2 regions of the Streptomyces sp. NPDC001480 genome follow, and region 2 is predicted to be linked to the other one. Evidence: riboswitches for the same ligand, from Rfam matches in the RefSeq annotation. Region 2 holds a riboswitch; the other holds the start of a gene.
What was found. A riboswitch is a leader RNA that binds a small molecule or an ion and turns the genes downstream of it on or off. The one in region 2 is predicted to bind thiamine pyrophosphate.
Positions count from the first base shown of each region.

Region 1: another riboswitch for thiamine pyrophosphate. It lies ahead of ACFY01_RS34370 (thiamine ABC transporter substrate binding subunit); the one in region 2 lies ahead of thiO (glycine oxidase ThiO).

Region 1 covers NZ_JBIAVX010000016.1:159,392-163,187, reverse strand. The annotation lists gene ACFY01_RS34385 (hypothetical protein) at 1-316, shown strand, start outside; gene ACFY01_RS34380 (chaplin) at 372-635, opposite strand; gene rlmN (23S rRNA (adenine(2503)-C(2))-methyltransferase RlmN) at 797-1,903, shown strand; TPP riboswitch at 1,928-2,035, shown strand; gene ACFY01_RS34370 (thiamine ABC transporter substrate binding subunit) at 2,124-3,206, shown strand; gene ACFY01_RS34365 (ABC transporter permease) at 3,245-3,796, shown strand, end outside.
Region 2 covers NZ_JBIAVX010000003.1:428,714-432,509, reverse strand. The annotation lists gene ACFY01_RS09260 (thiazole synthase) at 1-163, opposite strand, end outside; gene thiS (sulfur carrier protein ThiS) at 166-378, opposite strand; gene thiO (glycine oxidase ThiO) at 375-1,535, opposite strand; TPP riboswitch at 1,533-1,644, opposite strand; gene ACFY01_RS09245 (hypothetical protein) at 1,698-2,048, shown strand; gene ACFY01_RS09240 (NAD(P)/FAD-dependent oxidoreductase) at 2,081-3,310, shown strand; gene ACFY01_RS09235 (Rv2175c family DNA-binding protein) at 3,389-3,754, shown strand.

The DNA.
Region 1 (3,796 bases), on a different contig from region 2:
GGAGTCCTTCGCCGGCCTCATCGAGTCGATGCTGGAACTGCGGGAGAAGACCCAGCGCCTGCGCGTGGACCTGGTCCCCCTGCGCGAGCGCGTCCACGCCGCCCTCCGCGCGGCCCACGAGGAACTGGACGAGACCCGGGGCGCCCCCGGCTGGTTCGGCCGGCAGGCGACCCTCGCCGCCCTCGGCGACCGGCTCACCGCCCTGGACGAGGGCCGGGTCATCCCCACCGAGGACCGCAAGGTCAGCGACCGGTACCGAGACCTGGAACGCGACATCGCCGAACTCCGCGACACCCTCGGACCAGGCCGAACCTGACCGCCCCACCCCTCCCGGCCCGCCAAGCCTGGACCTGGAGAATTCCCGGGGCAGGTCAGCCCGGGCCACCGGGGCCGCCACCGCCGCCGAGGAGGGTGATGTGGTTGCCACAGAAGTTGACCGGGGCGTAGACGGGGATCTGGACAAGGTTGCCGGACAGGAAGCCGGGCGAGCCGATGGCCGTGCCGCGGGCGATGGCGCCGCCCTTGTTGACGCACGTGGTACGGGGAGGGCCGCCATGGGCGTGGGCGGCCGTCGCGCAGGGCAGCACCAGGCAGCCCGCGGCACCGAGCGCCACCGCGATTTTTTGCAGGATCATGCTCGGCACTGTCACAGACACCGGCAACAGCCCTCGGCAGCCACACGGCACAGCGCGTCAGCACCCCCCGAGCAGCCGAGCAGGCCGACCGCCACCAGGGCTATCGGGAGACAGGCGACAGTCGCAGGCCACCCGATTCGATCTGCGACACTGGTATGGCCATGCCTAAGCCCGGAGAACTCACTTTCGTCGCCCCGCGCGGAGCCAAGAAGCCGCCGCGGCATCTCGCTGATCTCACGCCTGCCGAGCGCAAGGAGGCGGTGGCCGAGGTCGGGGAGAAGCCGTTTCGTGCCAAGCAGCTCTCGCAGCACTACTTCGCGCGGTACGCGCACGACCCGGAGCAGTGGACGGACATCCCCGCCGGTTCGCGCGCCAAGCTGCGGGAGGCGCTGCTGCCGGAGCTGATGACGGTGGTGCGGCACCTGTCGACCGACCAGGGCACCACCCGCAAGACGCTGTGGCGGCTGTTCGACGGGACGCTCGTCGAGTCGGTGCTGATGCGGTACCCGGACCGGGTCACCATGTGCATCAGCTCGCAGGCGGGCTGCGGGATGAACTGCCCGTTCTGCGCGACCGGGCAGGCGGGGCTCGACCGTAACCTGTCCACCGCCGAGATCGTCCACCAGATCGTGGACGGGATGCGGGCGCTCAGGGACGGAGAGGTGCCCGGCGGGCCGGCGCGGCTGTCCAACATCGTCTTCATGGGGATGGGCGAGCCGCTCGCCAACTACAAGCGCGTGGTGGGTGCCATCCGGGCGCTCACCGATCCCGAGCCGGACGGGCTCGGGCTGTCGCAGCGCGGCATCACCGTCTCCACCGTCGGGCTCGTCCCGGCGATCCACCGGTTCTCCGACGAGGGCTTCAAGTGCCGGCTCGCGATCTCGCTGCACGCGCCCGACGACGAGCTGCGCGACACCCTCGTACCCGTGAACACGCGCTGGAAGGTGCGCGAGGTGCTGGACGCCGGCTTCGAGTACAGCGCCAGGTCCGGCCGGCGGCTGTCCATCGAGTACGCGCTGATCCGGGACATCAACGACCAGGCCTGGCGCGGTGACCGGCTCGGACGGCTGCTCAGGGGCAAGCCCGTGCACGTCAATCTGATTCCGCTGAACCCGACGCCGGGGTCCAAGTGGACCGCCTCGCGGCCGGAGGACGAGAAGGCGTTCGTGGAGGCCATCGCCGCCCATGGTGTGCCCGTCACCATCCGGGACACCCGTGGGCAGGAGATCGACGGAGCCTGTGGTCAGCTGGCGGCCACCGAGCGGTAGTCTGTCGGCCGTAAGTACATCTTCATATTCCGACAGGGGAGCGCCACAGCGCTGAGAGTGCGGCAACCGGGCCGCAGACCCTCTGAACCTCGCCCAGGTCATTCTGGGTAGGGAGTTCGGTCATCACTCGAGCTGTTGCGCCCTGCCCGGGACCGGCGGAATCCTCCGCGGGTCCCGGGCAGGGCCGCGTCTCTTCCTGGTCAACCCCAGGAGGAATCCAGTGCACAACAAGACCTTCGTGGCCGTGGCCGTCGGGCTCGGCCTCGTGGCGCTGCCCGCTCTGACGGGGTGCGGGTCGTCGAACGGCGGGGGTTCGGCGGACTCCAGGACCGTCACCCTCGTCAGCCACGACTCGTGGGCCGTGTCGAAGAGCGTGCAGAAGGACTTCGAGAAGCAGTCCGGGTACAAGCTCAGGGTCCTGAATGACGGCGACGCGGGTCAGGCCGTCAACAAGGCGATCCTGACCAAGGACCACCCGCAGGGCGACGTCTTCTTCGGCGTCGACAACACGCTGCTGTCCCGGGCCCTCGACAACGGGCTGTTCCAGTCGTACCGGCCCAAGGGCTCCGACCTGGTCCTGCCCCAGTACCGCGTCGACCAGGACAAGCACCGGGTCACGCCCATCGACACCGGCGACATCTGCGTCAACTACGACAAGGCGTACTTCGACCAGCACAAGCTCACTCCGCCGAAGTCCTTCGCCGACCTCGCCGAGCCCGCGTACAAGAACCTCCTCGTCACCGAGAACGCGGCCACCTCCTCGCCCGGCCTGGGCTTCCTGCTCGGCAGTGCCGCCCAGTACGGAGACGGGGGCTGGCAGGGTTACTGGAAGAAGCTCAAGGACAACGGCGTGAAGGTCGTCGACGGCTGGGAGCAGGCCTACTCCCAGGAGTTCTCCGGCTCCTCCGGGGGCAGAAAGGCCGGCGGCGACCGGCCGCTCGTGGTGTCGTACGCCTCCTCGCCGCCCGCCGAGGTGATCTACGCCAAGAAGCGGCCCAGCACCGCCCCGACCGGGGTGTCGTACGGCACCTGCTTCCGGCAGACCGAGTACGCGGGGCTGCTGAGCAACGCGGGGAACACCAAGGGCGGCAAGGCGTTCCTCGACTTCCTGCTCACCAAGGAGTTCCAGGACGACATGCCGCTCAACATGTTCGTCTACCCGGTGCGCGAGGGCGCCCAGGTGCCGCCGGACTTCGTCAAGTACGGCCCGCAGGCCAAGTCCCCCGAGACCATGGCTCCCGAGAAGATCGCCGCCCATCGTGACCAGTGGGTCAAGTCGTGGACGTCTCTCGTACTGAAGTAGCCGTGCCCAGGCGGGGGACGGCGGCGCGGCTCGGGCTGATGGCGCTGCCCGTCGCGTTCTTCTCGGTGTTCTTCGCCTGGCCCGTGGCCGCGATCGTCGCCCGCGGGCTGAAGGTGGACGGCGTCTGGCAGTTCGGGCGGATGGCGGACGTCGTCACCCAGCCGGACATCCGGCACGTGCTGTGGTTCACCACCTGGCAGGCGCTGGCCTCCACCGCGCTCACCCTGCTGATCGCGCTGCCCGCCGCCTACGCCTTCGCCCGCCTGGACTTTCCCGGCAAGCAGGTGCTGCGGGCCGTCGTCACGGTTCCGTTCGTGCTGCCGACCGTCGTCGCCGGCACCGCCTTCCTCGCGCTGCTGGGGCGCGGCGGGCTGCTGGACGAACTGTGGGGCGTGCGGCTGGACACCACCGTGTGGGCGATCCTGCTGGCGCACGTGTTCTTCAACTACGCGGTCGTCGTACGGACCGTGGGCGGACTGTGGGCGCAGCTCGACCCGCGGCAGGAGGAGGCCGCCCGGATGCTGGGGGCGTCCGCGCTGCGCGCCTGGCGGAAGGTGACGCTGCCCGCCCTCGCGCCCGCGGTGGCCGCC
Region 2 (3,796 bases):
CGTGCACGCCGGGATCCACCCGTCGCATCGCCACGGTCGTCAGCTCCGTGCCGGAGGCGACCAGCGCCCGCTCCAGCACCTCGAGGCTGGGCGCACCGCCCGTACCCATGATCAGGCGGGACGTGAAGGACGTACCGCCGAGGACGAAGGGGTCGTCGGCCATGGTCAGCCTCCCTGGACGGCGGTGAGGACTTCGACGCGGTCGCCCTCGGCCAGGGCCGTGGAGGGCCACTGCGCGCGCGGGACGACGGTTTCGTTGAGCGCGGCGGCCACTCCGCGCGGCGCCGCGGTGAGGGACTTCACGAGGGTGTCGAGAGCGGTGCCGGGGGCGATCTCCCGGCGCTCTCCGTTGACGGAAATGGTGACGGGGCTGTTCATGCGGGCTGCTCCGTGAGTGCCTTGCCGAAGCGCTTGAGGGTGAACGGGCGGGCCTCCTCGGGCAGTTCACCGGTGGTCAGGGCGTGCGCCAGGGCGTCCCCGGTGACGGGCGTGAGCAGCACGCCGTTGCGGTAGTGCCCGGTGGCCAGCAGCAGCCCGTCCAGACCGGTCGGGCCGAGCAGCGGCGCGTTGTCGGGTGAGCCGGGCCGCAGTCCGGCCCGGGTCTCGGTGAGCGGCAGCTCGGTGATGCCGGGCACCAGCTCGTGCGCGTCGCGCAGCAGCTGGTACACCCCGCCCGCGGTCACCGTCGTGTCCCAGCCCAGCTCCTCGCTGGTGGCCCCGACGACCAGCTCGCCGTTCTCCCGGGGCACCAGGTAGACGTGGCTGCCGCGCACCACGGCACGTACGGTCCGGCTGAGGAACGGCGCGTACCGCTGCGGCACGGTCAGCCGCACCACCTGGCCCTTCACCGGCCGCACCGGCGGCAGCACGTCCTCGGGCAGGCCCGCGAGCCGCCCGCTCAGGCTTCCGGCGGCCAGTACCACCTGGCCCGCGCGCAACTCGCCGCCGTCCGAGGCGGTGACGCCGGCCGCCCGGTCCCGTACGACGTCCAAGCGCTCGGCCCACACCCGGTGGAAGACCACCCCGGCCCGCTCGCAGGCGGCGAGCAGCGCGGCCGCCAGCCTGCGCGGGTCGATCTGGTGGTCGCCGTCCACCCGGAGCCCGCCGCGCACCCCCGGCGCGAGCATCGGTTCGAGACGCCGGCACTCCCGTCCGGACAGCCACTCCGACTCCAGGCCCGACCGGTGCTGAAGGGCGTGCAGTTCGCGCAGGTGGGCGCGGTCGTCGGCGTCCAGCGCGACGGCGAGCGTGCCGCATCTGCGGTAGCCGAGGTCCAGGCCGGTGAGCTCGGTCAGCTCGGCCGCGAAGTCCGGATAGCGGCGGGCCGACGCCAGGTTCAGGCCGAGCAGCGTCTGCTCGCCGTGGTGCAGCTCCGTGACGGCGGCCAGCATCCCGGCCGCCACCTGGGCTGCGCCGCCGCCCGGCTCCGGGTCCACCACGGCCGTCGCCAGGCCGCGCTGCGCGGCCCGCCAGGCGGTGACCAGGCCGATGATGCCGCCCCCGATGACGAGGACGTCGGACGTACGTGACGGCATGGGCGTCCAGCCCCTCCCTTCGCCGGCATGACCCGGATCAGGTTCGTACGGTCGGAGGCCGCCAGCCTCCCTCTCAGCCCGGTGCGTCCGGGCTCCCGCGAGTGCTTGTACGGTGGCCACCCTAGCCCGCAGAGCACCTGACTTGTAAGGAGGCCTCCGCCGATGGCCCGCTCGCTCGACGGTCTGATCCTCGCCCCCGTCGCGGACCAGGCCCCGGGACAGGTGGGTACGCGCACCCGGTTCGCGTACCACGAGAAGGACGGCGAGATCTGGGCCGACTACGCGGGCGGCGATGTCGTACGCGGGTGTCTCGTGGGCACCCGGGAGGGGGACCGGCTGGACTTCCGGTACGTGCAGCTGAAGCGGGACGGCACCACCTCCGGCGGACACTGCGCGTCCACCGTCGTCGAGCTGCCCGACGGCAGGGTGCGGCTGGAGGAGACCTGGGAGTGGGAATCGCAGCCCGGAGCGGGTACGAGCGTTGTGGAGCAGGTCACTGAGCACGCCCCCTGACTGACGAAGAGTCAGTTGACTATGGTGATCGAGTGAGCGAGCAGACGCGGGAACAGGGCACGTCACAGGCGCGGCGCGTGGTCGTCGTCGGCGCGGGCATGGCCGGGGTGCAGACCGCGGTCGCCCTGCGCGAGCAGGGTTTCCGGGGCACCGTGACGCTGATCGGCGCCGAACCGCACCAGCCGTACGACCGGCCGCCGCTGTCCAAGGCGGTGCTGCTCGGCAAGGCCGAGGGCTCCGCCTTCGACGTCGACTTCGAGGCGCTCGGCATCGAACTCCTGCTCGGCCGTGAGGCGCTGGGCGTGCGCCCGGGCGAGCACGAGGTCGACACCGAGGCCGGGCCCGTGCCGTACGACGTGCTGGTCCTGGCCACCGGCGCCGAACCGATCCGGCTGCCGGGCACGGAGGGCGTGCCCGGCGTGCACCTGCTGCGCACCCTCGACGACGCCGAACGGCTGCGGCCGGTACTCGCCCGGCAGCACGACATCGTGGTCGTCGGCGCGGGCTGGATCGGCGCCGAGTTCGCCACGGCGGCCCGCGAGGCGGGCTGCGCGGTCACGGTCGTGGAAGCGGCGGACCGCCCCCTCGCCGGCGCGCTCCCGGCCGAGGTGGCCGCGCCGATGGTGTCCTGGTACGCCGACAGCGGCGCCGTGTTGCGCACCCACGCGCGCGTGGAGCGCGTCGAGCCGGGCGCGGTGGTGCTCGACGACGGCTCACGGGTGCCCGCGGGCGCCGTCGTCGTCGGCATCGGAGCCCGCCCCGCCACGGCGTGGCTGGCCGGCTCCGGCATCGAACTCGGCGCGCACGGCGAGGTGGTGGCCGACGAGCACCTGCGGACCTCGGCCCCGGACGTGTACGCGGTCGGCGACTGCGCCTCCTTCCCCTCCCGGCGGTACGGGGAGCGGCTGCTCGTCCACCACTGGGACAACGCCCTCCAGGGCCCGCGCACGGTCGCCGCGAACATCATGGACGAGACCCCCGCGGTCTACGACCCCGTGCCGTACTTCTGGTCCGAGCAGTTCGGCCGCTTCGTCCAGTACGCCGGTCACCACGGCGCGGCCGACCGCACCCTGTGGCGCGGCGATCCGGCCGGCCCCGCGTGGACGGTCTGCTGGCTGAAGGAGGACCGGCTGGTGGCCCTGCTCGCCGTGGGACGCCCGAGGGACCTGGCCCAGGGGCGACGGCTGATCGAGGCGGGCACACCGATGCGGCCGGAGCTGCTGGCCGACCCGGCGAGGCCGCTGAAGAACGCCACGGCTTAAGGCCCGGGACCTGGGATGTCGCCCCAGGTGGACCGGCCTGACTTCCGAGTGTCAGTGGCAGATGGCAGGCTTGTTCCCGTGACCGAGATTGACGCGAAGATCGATGCTCTCGTCCCCGCCTGGCTGAACCTGCCCGACATCGCCGAACAGCTCGGCGTCGAGGTGACACGTGTTCGGCAGCTGGTCAAGGAGGGCCACCTCATCGCCGTACGCCGTGGTGAGAACCGGGCGCTGCACGTCCCCGCCGCCTTCATCGACGGGGACAAGGTCGTCAAGGGCCTGTCCGGGACCTTGACGCTCCTCAGGGACGACGGCTTCACCGACGAAGAGATGCTGGAATGGCTCTTCACCCCGGACCCGAGCCTCCCCGGCACCCCCGCGCAGGCCCTGAGCGAGAATCGCGGCACGGAGGTGAAGCGCCGCGCCCAGGCGCTCGCCGTCTGACCCGGACCATCCGAACCGAACACCGTCCGGCGTACGGGCCAC